3 regions of the Arthrobacter sp. YAF16 genome follow, and region 3 is predicted to be linked to each of the others. Evidence: riboswitches for the same ligand, from Rfam matches in the RefSeq annotation. Region 3 holds a riboswitch; each other region holds the start of a gene.
The links. Region 3 has a riboswitch for cyclic di-AMP ahead of AB4Y91_RS06570 (hypothetical protein). Riboswitches for the same ligand answer to the same signal wherever they lie in the genome.
Positions count from the first base shown of each region.

Region 1 (6,278 bases), on a different contig from region 3:
AGATCACGGCGTGTCACAGAAATGCGAGTGGTCCCTCGGCTTGGCTAAAGCCAGCCGAGCGGGTCAACAACTTCCCCGTTGACCATCACCTCGAAGTGGAGGTGGCAGCCGGTGGAGGCGCCGGTGGTCCCGCTCATCGCCACCACATCGCCACGTGAGACCTGCTGGCCCACGTGGACGTCGGAGGACGACAAGTGGTTGTACGTGGTCTCCAGGCCGTTGCCATGGTCGATCACGACCCGGTTGCCGCCCCCGTAGGGGTGCCAGCCGGAAAAGGTTACGGTGCCGCTCGCGGCGGCATGTACAGGAGTGCCGCACTGGGCCGCGTAGTCCTGGCCCCGGTGGAATTCCCCGACGGCTCCCGTGATGGGACTGACCCGGTAGCCGAACGGCGAGGCCGTGACCATGGAATCCAGCGGCGCCCCGAGGCTGCCCGCGGAGGCTGCCCGGGTGATGCTGCCGACGGACTGCGCGCTCAGCAACTGCTTGAGCTTGCTGTCCGGGTCACCCTTGGTGGTGACGGCCGTGCGGTTGAAGTTGATCTCGGCGGCCGGGGCCTTGACCTCGGGCTGGGCCGCCGCGGAAACCGAACCGGACCTGGCCGCATCGGTGGCCATCACGGGGCCGGTGGCCGGAACTGTAACGGTGAGGACCAAACCCGTGGCGGCCAGGGCAATGCCTGCCTTCTGCCCCACGCCGCTGACAGCGGCGAAGTCTGTTACCTGACGGAACGCGCTGCGCCGGCCGCGGCGCGCTTCGCGGTGCGCGTCACGCGGGCGCTCGTCGAGGACGACGGCGGCCGGGCGTGGCTCCGGAGCGGGACCGGTCGCACGACGGCGGCCCCTGACGGTCTGGGTGGTCAAGAACGGTTCCTCTCTGGATAGCCTGCGAAGTTAGCTGTCGGATTCGGGTCAGAGAGATCAAAGACCCGGTCCGCCGGTGCAAGCATCCAGACGCAGGGGCATCCACGGAGGTCCCAGTTTGAATTGCTTGCCGCTAGCGGACTTCACCCCAAGGCTGTTGAATCAACAGCCGGTTGTGGTTCCCCCGCCTCTGCCAGAAGGTGAATCGCCGGCTGATCCGCTGGCAGAGCTCGGCTCCGGATCAGATAACGCTTTAGTATCAGTGCTAGTCATCAACTATAGGGGATTAAGGCAGGCGGTAATAATTCCGTTATCTCGCCTGTGCACAACTTACCTGCTGTCCGGCGGAAGGATTTTGACGCCGGGTTACCCGAGCGTAACGAACACATGGGCGGCGACCTCGGGAGGCAGCTCGAGGGCGCCTTCAATGTCGGGGACCCGGACCGAGATGTACTCCCCCACCCGCTCCAGCGACACCCTGGCGCCCGGACGGATTCCGCCCTCGTCCAGCTGGACCAGCAGCTCCGGCTCGACCTGGATCGGCTCGGCCAGCCGGCTCACGGTGATCCGCGAGTCGGCGCCGTAGCCGGCCATGGCGTCAAGCAGGTTGACCACGGCGCCGCGGTCCGGCGTCGGAAGCCCGCCCAGTTCGGCGAGTCCGGGAATCGGGTTCCCGTAGGGGGACACGGTCGGGTGGTCCAGCATTTCGAAAATGCGGCGCTCGACCCGTTCGCTCATCACGTGCTCCCAGCGGCACGCTTCCTCATGGACGTAGGCCCAGTCGAGCCCGATCACGTCGGCAAGCAGCCGTTCGGCCAGGCGGTGCTTGCGCATGACCTCGATGGCGCGCTTCCGGCCCGTTTCGGTCAGTTCAAGGTGCCGGTCGCCGGAGACAACCACGAGGCCGTCGCGCTCCATGCGGCCGACGGTCTGGGAAACGGTGGGGCCGGAGTGACGGAGCCGCTCGGCGATGCGGGCGCGGAGGGCGATGATGTTCTCTTCTTCAAGTTCCAGGATGGTCCGGAGATACATCTCGGTGGTATCGATCAGATCCGTCATTCAGCTCAGCTCCTCGAGCGCCGTCCTTGCGTCATTCCCACCGTACAGCGTGCGGGTTGCGCCCTGGCGAGATCCGCCGTACGTCACCGCACAGCCTAGCCTATTTTGAATTAGTCCGGATAATCTGTGGGCTGCCGCGCGGACCTGTGGACTACGCCCCGCCCGGCGCCGGGCCGCCGTCTCAATGACCGGACTATGACGGGCTTTATTCCCACCCGCGTGGGGCCGTCGGGCAGAATAAATAGCGGGTCCCGGTCACGCCCGGCAGAGCCCGTCCAAGCCACGCCACACACCCAGCCGAAAATTGGAGCCCCTGTGAGCGACACCAGCATCACCATCCCCGCGAACCTCCTGCCCAAGGACGGCCGGTTTGGCGCCGGCCCGTCGAAGGTCCGGCCGGAGCAGATGGAGGCCCTGTCTGCGGCGGCGGCGACGCTGCTGGGGACCTCGCACCGCCAGGCCCCGGTCAAGAACCTCGTGGGATCGGTCCGGAGCGGACTGAGCGACTTCTTCCGCGCCCCGGAGGGCTACGAGGTCATCCTCGGCGTCGGCGGGTCCACGGCGTTCTGGGACATTGCCAGCTTCGGCCTCGTGGAAAACAAGGCGCAGCACCTGTCTTTCGGCGAATTCGGCTCGAAGTTCGCCGCGGCCACCAACAAGGCACCGTTCCTGGCCGAGTCCTCGATCATCAAATCCGAGCCCGGCACCCGACCCGAGGCGCGGGCCGAGGCCGGCGTCGATGCCTACGCGTGGCCGCAGAATGAGACCTCCACCGGTGTCGCCGCGCCGGTCAAGCGCGTGGCCGGCGCCGATGCAGGCTCCCTCGTGCTGGTGGATGCCACCTCCGCGGCCGGCGGCCTGGACGTGGACGTCGCCGAGGCCGACGTCTACTACTTTGCCCCGCAGAAGAACTTCGCCTCCGACGGCGGCCTCTGGCTTGGACTGTTCTCCCCGGCGGCTTTGGAGCGCGCGGCCCGGATCAAGGCCGGCGGCCGCTGGATCCCGGACTTCCTGGACCTCCAGACCGCGATCGACAACTCGCGGCTGAACCAGACCTACAACACTCCGGCGCTGGCCACCCTCGTGACCCTGGACGCGCAGGTGCAGTGGCTCAACGCCAACGGCGGCCTCGACTTCGCCGCCGCCCGCACCGCCGACTCGGCCGGACGCATCTACCGCTGGGCCGAGGCCTCCGCCTCCGCCACGCCGTTCGTAGCCAGGGCCGAGGACCGGTCCAACGTGATTGCGACCATCGACTTCGACGACTCGATCGACGCCTCCGCCATCGCCAAGGTCCTGCGCGCCAACGGGATCGTGGATACCGAGCCGTACCGCAAGCTGGGACGGAACCAGCTGCGCATCGCCACCTTCGTGGCGATCGAACCCGACGACGTCTCCGCACTGCTCGAGTGCATCGACTTCGTCGTCGGCGAGCTCAAGAAGTAGCCACCGCGGCGTCCCTTCCGGGACGCGTCAGCGGTCGACGGCGTCGTCCGGGTCTTCCTCCCGGGCGGCGCCGCCGGTCGCCGAGCCGCCGGTCGCCGAGCCGCCGGTCACAGAGCTGCCGGGGACGACCCGGAAATACCGCAGGCCCCGCGCACGCCGGTTGAAGGCGATCCGCAGCTGCTTGGCCCGGACAATCCAGAGTATGCCGATCAGTGCCGCGATCAGCCCGGAGGCCGCCGCCACCCCCATGGACCAGCGCGCGCCGGCGACGTTCGCCACCCAGCCGACCAGCGGTGCGCCGATCGGGGTGCCGCCCATGAAGATCGCCATATACAAGGCCATCACGCGGCCGCGCATCACCGGGTCCGTGGTGGTCTGGACGTAACCGTTGGCGCTGGTCATCATGGTGATCGCGAAGAGGCCGACCGGCACCAGCGCGACGCCGAACCAGAAGTAGTCCGGCGCCAGCGCGGCGAGGCCGGAGGTCAGGCCGAAGGCGCCGGCCGCGCCGAAGATCACGCGCATGCGCGGCCGGCCCCGCCCGGCCGAGAGCAGCGCTCCGGCGACTGAACCGATCGCCATGATCGAGTTCATCAGGCCGAAGGCGCCGGCATCGAGGCCGAATTCGGTGCCGACCATGGCAGCGATAAAGAGGACGAAGTTCAGCCCCAGGGTTCCCACGATGAACACCGCCACCAGCACCATCACAATGTCCGGCCGGAAACGCACGTAGCGCAGGCCCTCGCGGATCCGGCCCTTCCCGGCCGGCGCCCGGGGCAGCTGGCGCAGCGAGGCGGCGGGGATTTTGGCCAGGCTCAGGAGCAGCGCCAGGAACGTGACGGTGTTGACCAGGAAGACCCAGCCGGGCCCGATGGCCACGGTGAGCAGGCCGGCGACGGCCGGGCCGATCATCCGGGCCACGTTGAACGAGGCGCTGTTGAGGGCAACGGCGTTGGGCAGGTAGTCGTCGCGCACCAGTTCGGAGACAAAGGTCTGGCGCACCGGGGCGTCCAGGGCGGAGACCACGCCCAGCAGCAGGGCGAATATGTAGACGTGCCAGAGCTGCGCGGCCCCGGACAGCACCAGGGCACCGAGCGCTGCGCTCAACACGGCCATGGAGGACTGTGTCAGGACCAGCAGCTGCTTGCGGTTGAAGCGGTCGGCGACCAGCCCGGCGACGGGGGCGAGGAAGAGCTGTGGTCCCAGCTGCAGGGCCATCGTGATGCCCATGGCGCCGGCGTCCTGGGCACTCAGATGGTCAAAGACCAGCCAGTCCTGCGCGGTGCGCTGCATCCAGGTCCCGATATTGGAGATCAGGGCGCCGATGAACCAGATCCGGTAGTTCAGGATGTGCAGCGATTTGAAGGTGGACCTCATGTCCCGACCTTCCGCTGCACGCTCCCGAACGGCCCCAAACCGTTAGTCGACCTCGACGGCGGACTCGTCCTGGACCGCTCCAGCGTCGGTTCCTGCTTCGGCAGGCTCTGCCTGCGCCTCCGCGGCACCGTCGTCGGCGGTCTCATCCGACGCAGCCGCGGCGGCGGGAGCTTCGGCGGCCTCGTCCTGCTGCGCATCTTCCGGGCGCACGCGTTCGGCCCACGGAACCCACTCCGGGGCCAGGATGGAATCCTCGGAGGGCAGCAGGCCCAGCTCATCCACCGTCACGGTCTTGGAGCGCGAATTGCGGGTCAGCACCGCGTACCACTGCCAACCGCCGTAGCCGGGCAGCTTGGACTCGAAGAGGTGCGTGACCAGGCGGTCGCCTTCGCTCTTCGCGCCCAGGTGCCGGCCGATCTGCTCTGCCGGCGCGATGCCTTCCACGGCGGCACGGGCCACATCGACGGACGCGGCCAGGAAGGCGTCGGGCTTGCCGACGCGCCACACGGGCACGCCGTAGCGCGGCTTGGATCCTGCTTTGGCGCCGGCGGCCTTGGCGGCCGCACCGGCCGCCGCGGCGGCGTTCTGTTCAGGTTCCGTTGTCATCGCAGAGCCTTACGCGTCCAGCTCGTCGGCGACCTTACGAAGCGCGACGGCGATCGCCTTGGCCTTGTTGCCTTCCGGGTACTTGCCCGCGGACAGCGTTCCCGAGAGGTTGTCCAGCACGCTGACGAGATCCTGCACCAGCGGTGCGAGGTCCTTGGCGCTGGGTCGCTTGGCCTTGGCGATCGACGGGGTCTTGTCCAGCACCCGCAGGCCCAGGGCCTGGGCTCCCTTGCGGCCGTCGGCGACGCCGAATTCCACCCGGGTTCCGGCTTTGAGCTCGGTTACGCCCTCGGGCAGCGCCGACTTGGGCAGGAAGACCTCCTGGCCGTCTTCGCCTGCGAGGAATCCGAAGCCCTTTTCCTTGTCATACCACTTGACCTTGCCGGTAGGCACGTAATCAACCTTCTTCGTTCTGCGGGGACGCGGCCGGCGGTCACCGCATCCGCATGGATATGCGGGTTCAGGGTGTGACTGCCCGGACCGTGTTGGTCTGTTCCTCCAAGGTTATCCTGCCTTGGCCACTTTGACGGCTTGAGGCGCGGGCGAAGCCGGGCTGTTAGCGTTGCCTCCATGACACCACAGCGCTTCCGGCGGCCCCTCTTGATTCTTGCGGCCACCGTTGCCGCGCTCTCGCTGGCCGCCGTCGGAGCCGTCATGGTCATGGCCTTCAACAACACGGTGGCGCCGGCCTGGGTCACGTCGACCGCGCTCTACGGGCTGCCCGTGGCGTTCCTGCTCATGCTCGCCCTGGTGGTCGACGCCGTCGCTGCCCGGCGCCGGACACCCGGGCACGGCGGAAGGTAGCGTTGGACTGATGTCCCTCATCCGCGCGCTCAGCAAGGAACTGCAGTCCCGCAGCGACGACTCGTTGCGGGCCCTGTTCTCCGCGCGGCCGGACCTGATTTCCCCGCCGGTGCCGGATTTCTC
Region 1 covers NZ_JBFRDC010000003.1:91,814-98,091, reverse strand. The annotation lists gene AB4Y91_RS09660 (M23 family metallopeptidase) at 45-863, opposite strand; cyclic di-AMP (ydaO/yuaA leader) riboswitch at 868-1,087, opposite strand; gene AB4Y91_RS09655 (metal-dependent transcriptional regulator) at 1,230-1,922, opposite strand; gene serC (phosphoserine transaminase) at 2,238-3,368, shown strand; gene AB4Y91_RS09645 (MFS transporter) at 3,396-4,745, opposite strand; gene AB4Y91_RS09640 (DUF3027 domain-containing protein) at 4,788-5,351, opposite strand; gene AB4Y91_RS09635 (cold shock domain-containing protein) at 5,361-5,744, opposite strand; gene AB4Y91_RS09630 (hypothetical protein) at 5,922-6,155, shown strand; gene AB4Y91_RS09625 (helicase-associated domain-containing protein) at 6,166-6,278, shown strand, end outside.
Region 1: it holds a riboswitch for cyclic di-AMP, as region 3 does, so the genes downstream of both, AB4Y91_RS09660 (M23 family metallopeptidase) here and AB4Y91_RS06570 (hypothetical protein) in region 3, are expected to answer to the same signal.

Region 2 (6,278 bases), on a different contig from region 3:
GTGGTAGTTTTGACCCATGCGCACTCTCGTTGTCGACCACCCGCTGGTCGCCCATAAACTAACCGTTCTGCGGGACAAGAACACCCCGTCCCCGGTCTTCCGCCAGCTCACCGAGGAGCTCGTCACGCTCCTGGCCTATGAGGCAACCCGGGACGTCCGCACCGAGCCGGTGACCATCGAGACGCCGGTCAGCACCACCGTCGGCACGGCTTTCACCAAGCCCACCCCGCTGGTGGTTCCGATCCTGCGCGCCGGTCTCGGCATGCTGGAGGGCATGACCAAGCTGGTGCCCACCGCCGAGGTCGGCTTCCTGGGCATGGCCCGGGACGAAGAGACCCTGGACATCATCACCTACGCCGAGCGCCTCCCGGAGAACCTGACAGACCGGCAGATCTTCGTCCTGGACCCGATGCTCGCCACCGGCGGCACCCTGCGCGAGGCGATCAAGTTCCTCTTCAAGCGCGGCGCGTCGGACGTCACCTGCATCTGCCTGCTGGCCGCCCCGGAGGGCCTGGCCAAGCTGGAAGAAGAGCTCTCGGACGCCAACGTGACCATCGTGCTGGCCTCCATCGACGAGAAGCTCAACGAAAAGTCGTACATTGTGCCCGGGCTGGGCGACGCCGGAGACCGCCTGTACGGCATCGCGGTCTAGCCGCCGGCATGCACTGCTGCCCTCGCGGGTAGGGCGGTTGAAACGTCCCCGCGGTCAAGGGTTCCGGCGTAAGGCGTCCGGGACTAGCCTGTGCCCATGGACTGGAAACTTGAACTCGTGTTTGTCCCCGTGTCGGATGTGGACCGGGCCAAGGACTTCTATGTGAACAAGGTCGGCTTCAACGCCGACTACGACGAACGGCCCACGCCAGGCATCCGTTTCGTCCAGCTGACCCCGCCGGGTTCCGGGTGCTCGATCGCGATTGGCGAGGGCCTCAACGACGCCCCGCCCGGCACCGCCCCCGGCCTGCAGCTGGTCGTCAGCGACATCCAGGCGGCGCACCAGCAACTCAAGGACAACGGTGTGGACGTCAGCGACATCGATGTCCAGGACTGGGGGCATTTCGTCTACTTCGCCGATCCCGACGGCAACAAATGGGGGGTGCAGTACATTCCCAACCGTCCGAACGGCTAGCGCGGCGGCGCGGTTCCGTAGCGCGGCCCGTATTCCGCAGGCGGCGCGGCGGCAGGCGCACGTGAGGCCCCGGATCCAAGGATCCGGGGCCTCACTCATGGCATGCAGCCTCGGCCGCGCTTAGTACCAGTTGTTCGCGTAGTGGAAGTTCAGGGCGCCGCACGGTGAACCGTAGCGGTCCTGCACGTACTGCAGTCCCCAGTTGATCTGGGTCCGGTAGTTGGTCCGGTAATCGGCGCCGGCGCTGGCCATCTTTTCGGCGGGCAGCGATTGGACCACGCCGTAAGCGCCGCTGCTGGCGTTGGTAGCCGTGGTCTTCCAGTCGGACTCCCTGGTCCACAACTTCATCAGGCATTGCATCTCGCTCGGGGCCCAGCCGTGGGCGGGCAGCTGAGAGGCGGCGTAGGCCTGCGCACCGGCGGGGTCGTCAATGGCGACCGGCTTCGCGGGAGCAGGCGCCTTGGCAGCCGGAGCCGGCGCCTTGGCCGCCGGGGCCTTAGCGGGCTTGATTTTGGAGGCCTGGGCCTCCACGCTCATCGGGGCGGGCGAGGTGGGCGTGTTGCTGCCGACGCGTTCGAAGTCCAGGGTCTGCAGGGACGCGGCCGTGTTTTTCGACGCTTCGGCCGTATGCGCTGCAGTGCCGGAGGCCTGGCCCGCGGCCCCTGCCCCCAGCAGGACGGCGAAAGCGGTGGCTACGACGGCGGCGCGCTTGCCGTTGGTCCGGGCACGGGGCCTGGACGGGCTCGAAGTGTGCTTCGCCGGCTCGGCGCGGTGGCGCGCGCGCTCGGCGTCGGACGTGCGTTTAGCGCCTTCTGGGCGCGTGGGTGCCTTGATTTCAGTCATGTTCGCCTCTCAACGCCTACGGAGTTAGCTGTCGGGTTCGGATGCGAAATCCGGCCGCACGGAATCTCGACGTGGCGGCTTAACCCCAAGGGTGCATGGATGCAGAATGCCCGGGAACTCTGGGTTCCCCGTCTCTGCCTGGTCCATGGGAATCCGGGTAGCGGCAGAGTTTGGCGTCAGCCCGGACACGCGGCCAGATCGATGGCCGCACCCTAAAACGGTACCGGACTTTCAATCAGATGTCACATTTAGGTAACGGCTGGCCCCTGCTGCGGAGCGGCGTCTTGCCTTCACGGCCGCCGCGTGGGTGCCCGTTTCGACGGTTCCGTGCCCGCTCGACGCCGGTAAGCATCGAGCGGGCACGGAACCGTCGAAACGGCGCGGCGGAGACGGAGGCAAGCGGGGGAGAGGAGCCTACTTCGCCAGCGTGTACACGGTGGCGTTCCCCACGGTCTGGGCCTGGTAGTTGGCCGCGACCCAGCTGGCGACCTCGGAGTTGCCGCCGCGGCCCCCGCCCAGGCCGCCCAGGCCGCCGGAGATGAAGTAGCCGATCTCGCCGCGGTCCACCATCGCTTGGAACTGCTCGAGCGTGGGGTACGGGTCGCCGCCGTTCCAGCCGCCCAGCGCGATCACATTGGTGCCGGTGGCGAGTTCCAGGCTGGCGGCCTGGGTGGCGCCGGAGACAATCCCGGACCATTTGGCGCCGGAGGACTTCAGCAACGCTGTCAGCTCGGCCGACGCCGTATCCGCGCCGGGTCCGCCGGGCCCGCCGGCGGCCGCCCCGCTGGAACCGAGGATCCCGCCGTCCGGCCTGCCCGCCGCCCCGAAGCCGCCGCCCATCGCGGACGCGGTGGGCCCGGAGGTGGGGATTGACCCCGAATGCGCCTGGGCCGCCGTCGCCAGCGTCCAGGCGGTGGTCCCGAGCCCGCCGGCCAGCAGTGAAAGGACCACGACGCCGGCCGCAGCGGCTTTGCGGAGCCGGGCCGGGAGCGCCGCCAGGCTGTCCACCCGGAGCAGCAGCGCCGCGGCGGCCAGCACGCCCAGGACGACGGCGATCACCCGGAGCCCGGGCAGCCATGCCGGGTCGCGGCCCAGGAGCACGGCGGACCAGACCGAGGCAGCCAACACCGTCACGGCCAGGACCATCCGAGCGGGCCAGTGGGTCCGGCCGCGCCACAGTTCCGCCGAGCCGATGCCCACCAGGGCCGCGACGGCGGGGGCCAGTGCCACGGCATAGTACGGATGCACGGTGCCGCTCATGAAGCTGAAGATGCCTGCCGTGATCAGCAGCCAGCCGCCCCAGAGCAGGAGCGCGGCACGGGTGGCGGAGGTCCGGGCCTCGCGCCGGGTGAACCACAAACCTGCCACCAGCAGAACCAGGGCCGCCGGCAACAGCCAGGACACTTCACCGCCGAAACTGGTTCCGAACATCCGGGTGATCCCGGCCGCGCCGCCGAAGCCCACGTTGCCGTTTCCGCCCGGGCCGCCGGCATTTCCGCCGGGCATCCCGCCGGGCATCCCGCCGCCGGACCCGGTGATCCGGCCCAGGCCGTTGTAGCCGAAGGTGAGTTCCAGGAAGCTGTTGGTCTCCGACCCCGCCATGTACGGCCGGGCCGAGGCGGGAGTGAGCTGGAACAGCGCCAGGTAGCTGCCGGCCACGACGGCGATCCCCGCCGCGGCGGCGAGGAGGTGCAGGAGCCGGCGGCCGAGGGTGGTGGGTGCCGCCCACAGGTAGGCCAGGGCCAGTCCGGGCACAATCAGGAAGCCCTGCAGCATCTTGGTCAGGAATGCCAGGCCGATTACCGCGCCGGCTACGGCGAGCCATTTCCAGCCGGCCTTTTCGATGGCGCGGGTGGTGAGGTAGGCGGCCAGCACCAAGCACAGGGTGAGCATGGCGTCGGGGTTGTTGAAGCGGAACATCAGGGCTGCCACTGGGGTCAGCGCCAGGGCGCCGCCGGCCAGCAGGCCCGCCGCGGGACCGGACACGCGTTTGACGGTCAGGTACAGAAGTCCGACGGCGGCCACCCCCATCAGCGCCTGGGGAATGAGCATGCTCAGTGCCGAGAAACCGAAGATCCGCCCGGCGAGGGCCGGGATCCAGAGCGCGGCCGGTGGCTTGTCCACCGTGATGGCGTTGCCCGCGTCGAGGGAGCCGAACAGCAGCGCGGTCCAGTCCTTGGTGCCGGCCTGGATCGCTGCGGCGTAGAAGGAGTTGGCGTAGCCGGTGGCTTCCAGGTTCCACAGGTACATCACTGCGGTGAAGACCAGCAGCAGGGCCGCCGAGGGCCGCACCCACCGCCGCTGTGGTCCGAACAGCAGGCGTGCCCGGCGGTCCTGCGCGGCGGCCGGTCGAGGAGCTGCCGGGCGGGTCGCCGTCGTCGAGTGTGCGGGCGCCGATGCGGGCGTGCTGCCGGCCGGGCCGCCGGTGGCGGGGTCGAGGGTTGCGGTCATTTACTTGGCCGTTTCTGTGTGGGGGAGGGCTGAGTCGTTGGCGGCAGACGCCGGAGCATAGGGAACGGCGCCGGGGGCCGGAGGAATGGGGGCGCCCCGACGGCGGAAGACCACGTGCCGGAACAGCAGGAATTTGATGGCGGTGGCGGCCAGGTTGGCGGCGGTCACTGTGACCAGTTCCAGCCAGCGGTCAGGGGTTCCGCCGGACGTGCCGTGGACGAAGGCGAGCGCACCGGAGGTCAGGGCCAGCCCGATCCCGAAGACCAGCAGCCCCTCGAAATGGTGGCAGGCCGCCTGGCTGCTGCCCTGGATGCCGAAGGTGAAGCGCCGGTTCGCCGCGGTGTTGGCCACCGCGGTAGTGAGCAAGGCGAGGAAGTTGGCCAGCTGCGGGTCCATGATTCCCCGGCAGAGCACGAAGATCAGCAAGTACGCGAGGGTCGAAGCCACCCCGATGCTGCCGAAGCGCACGAGCTGGCCGAAGAGGCTTCCGCCGGGGCTTTGTTCCTGGGCCCGGGACGAAGCCGGCAGCGGTCCGCGGGCCAGGGCGGAGCGGAGTTCGGGAACCGGGATCCGGCCCGAGAGCAGGTCCCGGCTCAGCCGGGCCATGCCGCGCAGGTCCGCGATGGCCGTCTGGACGATGTCCACGCTGGAGTCCGGGTCGTCGGTCCAATCGACCGGGACTTCGTGGACGCGCAGGCCGCACCTCTCGGCGAGTACCAGCAGCTCTGTGTCGAAGAACCAGGCGTTGTCCAGCGTGTGCGGGAGCAGCTGCCGGGCCACGTCCGCCCGGATGGCCTTGAAGCCGCACTGGGCGTCGCTGAAGTGGGCGCCCAGGCACGACTGCAGCAGCAAGTTGTAGCTGCGCGAGATGAATTCCCGTTTGGGTCCGCGGACCACACGCGAGTTGTGGGTCAGCCGGGTCCCGATCGCGAGGTCCGAGTGCCCCGAAATGAGCGGGGCCAGCACGGGGCCGAGCGCCGCCAGGTCGGTGGACAGGTCCACGTCCATGTACGCCAGGAGCGGCGACGGCGAGGCAAGCCACACCTTGCGCAGCGCATTCCCGCGGCCTTTTTCGGCCATGTGGACGACGTTGACCTCCCGGAGCTCACGGGCGACGCGTTCCGCCGTCTGGAGTGTTCCGTCGGTGCTGGCGTTATCCGCCACCGTGATCCGAAAGGAATGCGGGAAGCAGCCGACAAGGTAGGCGTGCAGCCGGCGCAGGCACGCTTCGAGGTCCCGTTCCTCGTTGAACACCGGAATGGTGACATCCAGCACCGGTGTGGTGGTGCGGGTGTCGATGGCTGAACGCAGGCTCCCGGGGCCGGTGACCGCCGGGGCCAACGGGCCCGGGCCGGGCGGCGCGGCCGGGCCGGCCGGCGTCGCCGTGGAGTGGGGCAGTGTTCCTGGGGCCTGGTCTGTGAACGTCATGGCTCAACTTTCCCGGCGGCCCATATGAGGGCTTTAGGGTCAGGCTGTGCGGGGGCTGTGGAAGTGTGGACCGGCGCCGCCGTGCCGCCGTCCGGACGTGCGCAGCCGCCCGCTACGCCAGCGGAGGCGCCGCGGGCAGCCGAACGGCGAACTCTGTCCGGCCCGGCCGGGACGTGACCTCGACGGTCCCGCCGTGCGCCTCCACGATCGACTGCACAATCGACAAGCCCAGGCCGCTGGTGCCCTCGGAGGCGGCGGCCGCTGTCGCGACCGCCGACGTGCCCTCACGGCTTCGCACCGGACGGGCCTCGGAACCGGCGGCCGGATTGGTGCGCGCGGCGTCGGCCCTGGCGAACCGGGCGAAGACCCGGCCGAGGAATTCGGGGGCGATGCCGCTGCCGTTGTCCGTCACGGTGACCACGGCGCTGCC
Region 2 covers NZ_JBFRDC010000007.1:72,959-79,236, forward strand. The annotation lists gene upp (uracil phosphoribosyltransferase) at 17-652, shown strand; gene AB4Y91_RS13705 (VOC family protein) at 749-1,126, shown strand; gene AB4Y91_RS13710 (hypothetical protein) at 1,247-1,969, opposite strand; cyclic di-AMP (ydaO/yuaA leader) riboswitch at 1,968-2,148, opposite strand; gene AB4Y91_RS13715 (glycosyltransferase family 39 protein) at 2,384-4,420, opposite strand; gene AB4Y91_RS13720 (glycosyltransferase) at 4,421-5,848, opposite strand; gene AB4Y91_RS13725 (HAMP domain-containing sensor histidine kinase) at 5,961-6,278, opposite strand, start outside.
Region 2: it holds a riboswitch for cyclic di-AMP, as region 3 does, so the genes downstream of both, AB4Y91_RS13710 (hypothetical protein) here and AB4Y91_RS06570 (hypothetical protein) in region 3, are expected to answer to the same signal.

Region 3 (6,278 bases):
AGCCCGGCCTCCTTGCGGGTCCGGCGGATCCCCTCGGCAATCGCCGCCACGTCGCTCACCGGCACTCCCCTTCGCTGCGCGCACACCATGCCGCGGTCTGATGTCCCGGCTTCGCCATATCGGCATCATTTTGCCGATCCCCCAGCAGGGCTCTCCTAATAGTGCCCGAATATTGTCCATTCGGCAACATACTGCCGAAATTGGTTTGTCGCGAGCCTACGGCACGAGCTTGGAGTCCAAAACGGCAGGATGTTGCCGTTCACCGGGGACGAGCGCCGCCTTCCCGCATCGTTTCGTCCGGGCGTAGGCTCTGGCCCATGCGAAAGATCATTCTGGCCCTCCAGGTCTCCCTCGACGGTTTTTTCGAGGGGCCGAACGGAGAGATTGACTGGCACATGGTGGACGAGGAGCTCCACAGCCACTTCAACGAGCAACTGGCCTCTATGGGCGCCTTCCTGGACGGCCGCGTGACCTACGAACTGATGGCCGACTTCTGGCCGACGGCGGACCAGGATCCGTCCAGTACACCGGCTATGGTCGAGTTCGCCAAAATTTGGCGGGACATGCCGAAGATTGTCTACTCCAGGACGCTGGAACGGGCCGACTGGAACACCACGGTGGTGCGCGACGTCGTCGCCGATGACGTGCTGGAACTGAAGGCGCAGCCCGGCGGCGACTTGGCACTGGGCGGGGCTGACCTCGCCGATACCTTCCGCCGGCTCGGGCTCATTGACGGGTACTGGATTTATGTCCACCCGGTGCTGATCGGGCGGGGGAATCCCTTGTTCAAGTCAGCAGACGACAGGACCGCGCTCACGCTCGCCGGCACCCGCGCGTTTGGCAACGGCGTCGTCCTGCTGCGGTACGCCGTCTGAGCTCACCGGCCGGCGTAAACGTGCGCAAAAGCCGGTGGCCAGCTGCCGTTTAGCAGCCGACCACCGGCCCTGGAAAGAGGTTCTTACGCTTTTTGCTATGCGCTGGCGCGGACGAAGGTCACGCCACCCGTGGCGGTCAGCCAGGACAGCGGGTGCTTGATCGTCTGGTTGCTGCCGTTCATGCCACCGCTGATGGCCATGCCGTCACCGGCGTAGATGGCGACGTGGCCGGACTGGACGATCATGTCGCCGGGCTGCGGGGCACCCACAACCTTGCCGTAGCCCATGAACTGCTGGGGACCGAGGTCGCCCACGTGGATACCGGCCGCACCGAGGGCCTTCTCAACCATGGCGGTGCAGTCCTGGGTGATGCCGATCTGGCTGTAGGCGGCCGAAAGCATCGCGGCGTTGGCTCCGCCGGCTGCCGAGGCAGGTGCCACGGCCGCCTTCGCCTGAACGCTGACCTGCGGCGCTGCCGGCGCGAGCACCGGAGCAGGGGCAGGCGCGACAGCCGGAGCGGCGGCAACCGCAGGGGCGGTGACGGGCTTAGGCTGCTCGATCACGGGCGCCGGCGTGGTAGCGACTGCCGGGCGGGCGAAGCTGATCTGAACTGCGGAATCAGCGGTAACCGGCGCGGAGACCTTGCTGCCGACGTCAACCGACGAAGCCGGGGCGGTTTTGTTTTCGGCCGGGGCAACGGCTGCATTGGCTGCCATTCCGCTCGTGAGGACGAGGCCGGAGGCTGCGAAGATTACTGCGGCCTGACGACCGATGGTGCCTGATTTGCCCGAGAATGCTGAGGCCCGTCCGGCGGATGCGTCGGAACGATGGCGCGCAGAAGTAATGCTTGAAGTCATGTTTGTAGCCTCTCCCAATGCCTGCGAGGTGAGCTGTCGGATTCGGATGGGAGGCACCCGGCCGCGGGCCCGTCAATGCGGGCGCTGTGCGGCTTCACCCCAAGACCTGCTAAAACTGCAGGTCAAAAGTGGTTTCCCCGTCTCTGCCAGAAAGGTTGCATTCGGATCCCAGGCCGCGGCAGAGTTAGGCAATCGGCTCGGGAGCGCCCGTATCGGAAACAAACAGGCACCCATCTACGGTAACGGGCCCGGGCGGGAATGTCACATTCAGATAACGGAGCCGTGTCCTGGCGCGGAAGAAAGCCTAGGACGCTGCTACCTGCCAGCCATAGGATGAGGGCACCCAGCATTCCCCGAGCGGAGGCCCCGTTATGAACAGCCACTGTGTCGCAATTTGCCAGCTCAGCGATCAGCCGCAGGAGGATTTCGACGTCAACACAGAGCTGCTGGTTCTCGAGGGAAAGGAAATCCACGTAGCCACGTGGGACGCGGAACCGCGCGACGGCGGCTTCGATATCCACGTCCTGAATGACCGTGTGGACGCGCTCGGTTTTATGGTGGTGACCGACTGGCAGTTCCTCGACGGAAAGGCGTATGCCGTCGTGGAGCGCCGGCCCGGCACGTAGCGCTACTTCGCCATCCCGGAGGTGACGGCAGCGATCGCCTCCCTCACCAGACCGGCGTCGTCCGGGGTGCCCGACTCCGCCAGCCCGGCCTGGCGCCGGTAACGGTCCCAATCCCCTCCACCGGCCCGTAGCTCGCGGAGCGGCGCCATCAGGGCCGCCCGCCGCAGCCAATCGTCCGGGTCCTGCAGCCAGCGGCCCAGCACGGTTTCCGCGCGGGAACGGTTTTGGCCGTCCAGTCCCGCAATCAGCGGCCCGACGACATCGGTCGCCAGCGGATCGGCCAGCTCGCGCAGGCGCGCAGTCCGCAGGAAACCCTCGATCCGGGTCAGGTCCGAATTGTCCAGCAGGGCCAGGCTGGACTGCAGCAGGACGACGGCGGCAAGGCGGCGTTCGAAGACGGGCACCTCCCACAACTCCGAGCTGAGGGCGGTGACATCGTCGCGGCCGAGTGACCGGTACCGGCGCAGCGCGTCGCGGACAGTGCCGCGGACGGCGCCAACCGAGGAGCCGTAGCTCCCCAGGCCCGGGCCGTATTGCGCCTGCGCTTCCTCGGCCCGCTGCCACGAGCTCTCACGCAGCAGCGCCGCGTCAATGAAGTCACCGGCCTCGCTCATGGATCCATTCTGTCGTGCGGGGGCCGGCTTGGCCTAAGCAGCTGCGTCCTCCCGCGGGAAACCGTCGGCGAGCGCAGTGTCCTACGCGGACCGCTGGGGCCCGGGACTCGCACGCGCTAGCCGGTCACCAGTCTGGTTGAGCTATTCCAGGTCAACCGCCCGTGCTGGAAGTCCGAAGCCCGGCCCACGGACACTGCGTACTCGTCCCGGGTCGGATATCCCAGACGTCCCCTTTCCCTGCCGAGGGCCGTCCACTTGGCACGGATCGCACCGAGGACGTAGTGCGACCCGGTCTTCGCCGACCAGTAGATCGATGCACCGCCCGAGCCTGTGAAGTGGCTGTAACGCCCCACGCCATCGGGGGTGCGCGTCTCGTCTGACGTCGGATAGCCCAGCAGCCCCCGTTCCCTGCCCAGGGCCGACCACTTGGCACGGACCGCGCCCGTGATGAAGTGCGCCCCGGTGCTTGGCGTCCAGTAGATCGATGAACCCCCCGAACCTGTGAAGTGGCTGTAACGTCCCACGCCATCAGGGGTGCGCGCCTCGTCCGACGTCGGATAGCCCAGCAGTCCCCGTTCCCTGCCCAGGGCCGACCACTTGGCACGGACCGCGCCCGTGATGAGGTGCGCCCCGGTGCTTGGCGTCCAGTAAATGGATGCCCCGCCGGAGCCGGCGAAGTGTTCATACCGCCCGATCGTGTCCGGGGTTGTCAGCTGGTCGGTGGTGGGGAACCCCAGGACGCCGGCAGCGCCGCCCGCGGCCTTGTAGCGGGCGTAGATCGCGCCTGCGACCCAATGGGCCCCGGTGGACGGGGACCAGCAGATCACACCCTTGGTGTAGTCCTGGCATTTCCCTGCCCCCACCGGGTACTCCAATGTCAGCGACCTGCCGAGGACAGACCGCGGGTCACCGGCATTGGTCTGGTACGCCTTCAGGCCAATGGGATCGTCGACGCCCATTCCGGTGAGCATAACTTTCTGTGCTCCTTGGCCGTCGTCCGCGGTCAGCAGGTAGTAGGTGTCGGCGGTTCCGGCCTGACCGACCACCGTCGGCTTGAACGTCACGCTCTGATGTGCGGACTCTCCAGGCGGGATCACCAGGCCTTCCGAGATTGGAACGGTGGTGGAGAATACACCCTCCGGCGCCTTGGCCTTGGTGATCGTCAGGGGGATGTTGCCAGTGTTAGTAATGGTGAAATCCCGGGTGGCCGCAGCGCCGGCAGGCACATCACCAAAGTCCAGGGATGCCGGCAACTGCAGATGCGCTACGCCCGACACGGCGGTCGCCGTCACCGGTACCGTGAGCGATCCTCGGTCGCTCGTGATGAGGAGCTGATCAGCCACCGGGGTTGCCGTCGTCGGACTGAAGGTGACGGACACCGGAACGGAAGTAAGGGGTTGAATCTTCTGTCCCACGGCCGGCAGCGTGGCCGGGTCGACCGCAAGCTGGGCGTTGCCCGGCAAGGTGACGCCGGTGATCGTGGCGACGCTCGTGCCGGTGTTGACCACGTTTACGGTCTGGCGACTGCTGGTCTGGGTCGGCACGTCGGTGAATACCAGGGTGGGCGGCGTTGCCCCCAGTCCGTCCTTGGTGCCGACGCCGTGAACCCCCAGAAGGTCCGTCTCGCCGTCGGAGGTTTTGACGGTCAACGTCCCGTCGACCTGTCCGGCTACGGTCGGCGAGAAGGTGACCGGGACCGTCATGGTTCCGCCTTTGGCAAGCGTCCGGGGCAGTGTGAGGGCCTCGATCCCGAACGGCGCAGGTGCTGCGACGGAACTGACCGTAACAGCCCTGCTGGCGGTGATGATCAGGTTCCCTTTCACGGTGGTGCCTACCGCGGCGGTTCCCAGGTCCGTGTTTGTCGCCCCAACCGCTGAGGTCGTCGGGGCACCGAAGCCGATCACGTGCCCGTCCCGGGTTCCCACGTAGACGCGCCCGTTGTCAGTGGCAACCGTGGAAAACTTGGCGGCGGTGCCCAGCGGGGCCGCGAAAACCTGCTGAAGCTTACCGGTGCTGTCCGGCATTGCGCGGTAGGCACGGAGTTCCGCGCCGGTACCGGTGGGTCCCGTTACGTACACGGCCCAGACCAGGGCGGTGGAGGCGTTTGTACCGTTGGAGGTCACCGTGGGCGCCCCGGAGGTGTACCCGAAGGTACCAATGGACGTACCGACGGAGGCCAGCTGGATGCCGCCGGTGCTGCTGGCCAACAGCTTGTGCGCACGCAGGTAGCCCTTGTTCTCCACGGTGTAGATGTACCCGCCGTTTGTGGTCCCGAGGAACGCGGGCCTGCCCCAGACGCCACTGTACGGCCCGGCGCCGTCGAGGACGGCGTCCGTTCCGCCGCTCCCCTGCCCCATACCGCCCAGGTTGTCCCGGTCCAGCAGGTAGACCCGGCCGTCCTTGCCGACCTGGACCATCAGGCGAGGGTGGGCCGTGGTGCCGTAGCCGGTGGGGATGGCGATCGGGGCACCGGAACCCAGGTCGGCATCGTTCTGATCCAACTTGGCGTTGTTGGCCGGGCTGAAGAAGTCCGTGGCCTTGAGGTTTCCGTCGGCTCCGACGCTGACCCGAACGACTGACTCTGCGAGGGTCGCCGGAGGGGTCTTGCCCGGTCCCGGCTTAGGGGAAATCCCGTTCCCGGTGGAAAACAGGATCTGGCCGGTGCCGTCGGAGACCAGGCCGCCGCCGGATTGCCAGATTCCGCCCTCCGCACTGCTGTTGCCGGACTCGGTGGCCCACATCGTGGTCTGCCGGCCTGCGGTGGACACCCCGACGACGTAGCCGACAAACGGTGCCCAGTCGCAGTGGCTGGCGAAACCGGCGTAGACCACGCCATCCAGCAGGAGAAGCCCGGGCCGCTGCATCGCAGTCATCGCGTTGAACGGCCGTGTCGGGTCGTTAGTGGGCGCGCCGTTGATGAGCACCGGGAACCCTGGCCTCTCGGCCCCCGTGACCCTGTCCAGCGAATGCATGTACCAGTGCGGGAGCTGCGGCGTCGCTCCGTCGTTCGTCTTCGCCATCAGGAAGACGCTGTTGGTCGCGGCGTCGAAGACCGGAGTGGACGTGACTCCGATGTTGGGGGTGAGGTCACCGCAGCTTACGGTCGCTGCCGGCCAGGCCGGACCGAGGTTGCGCTGCCACTTCACCGCTCCGGTGCCGCCGTCCAGGCCGTAGACGTTGTTGTTCTCCGTCGCGGCTATGACGGTGCCGCCCACCACGAGCGGCTGGGCGTACACCTGGCCGTCCACGGCGGTGGAAAAAAGCTTGCCGAAATTTGATGACGCGACCGACGTCGGCGAAAGCGCA
Region 3 covers NZ_JBFRDC010000001.1:1,403,587-1,409,864, reverse strand. The annotation lists gene AB4Y91_RS06580 (helix-turn-helix transcriptional regulator) at 1-59, opposite strand, end outside; gene AB4Y91_RS06575 (dihydrofolate reductase family protein) at 318-875, shown strand; gene AB4Y91_RS06570 (hypothetical protein) at 971-1,732, opposite strand; cyclic di-AMP (ydaO/yuaA leader) riboswitch at 1,737-1,902, opposite strand; gene AB4Y91_RS06565 (hypothetical protein) at 2,104-2,358, shown strand; gene AB4Y91_RS06560 (DNA alkylation repair protein) at 2,361-2,972, opposite strand; gene AB4Y91_RS06555 (Ig-like domain-containing protein) at 3,089-6,278, opposite strand, start outside.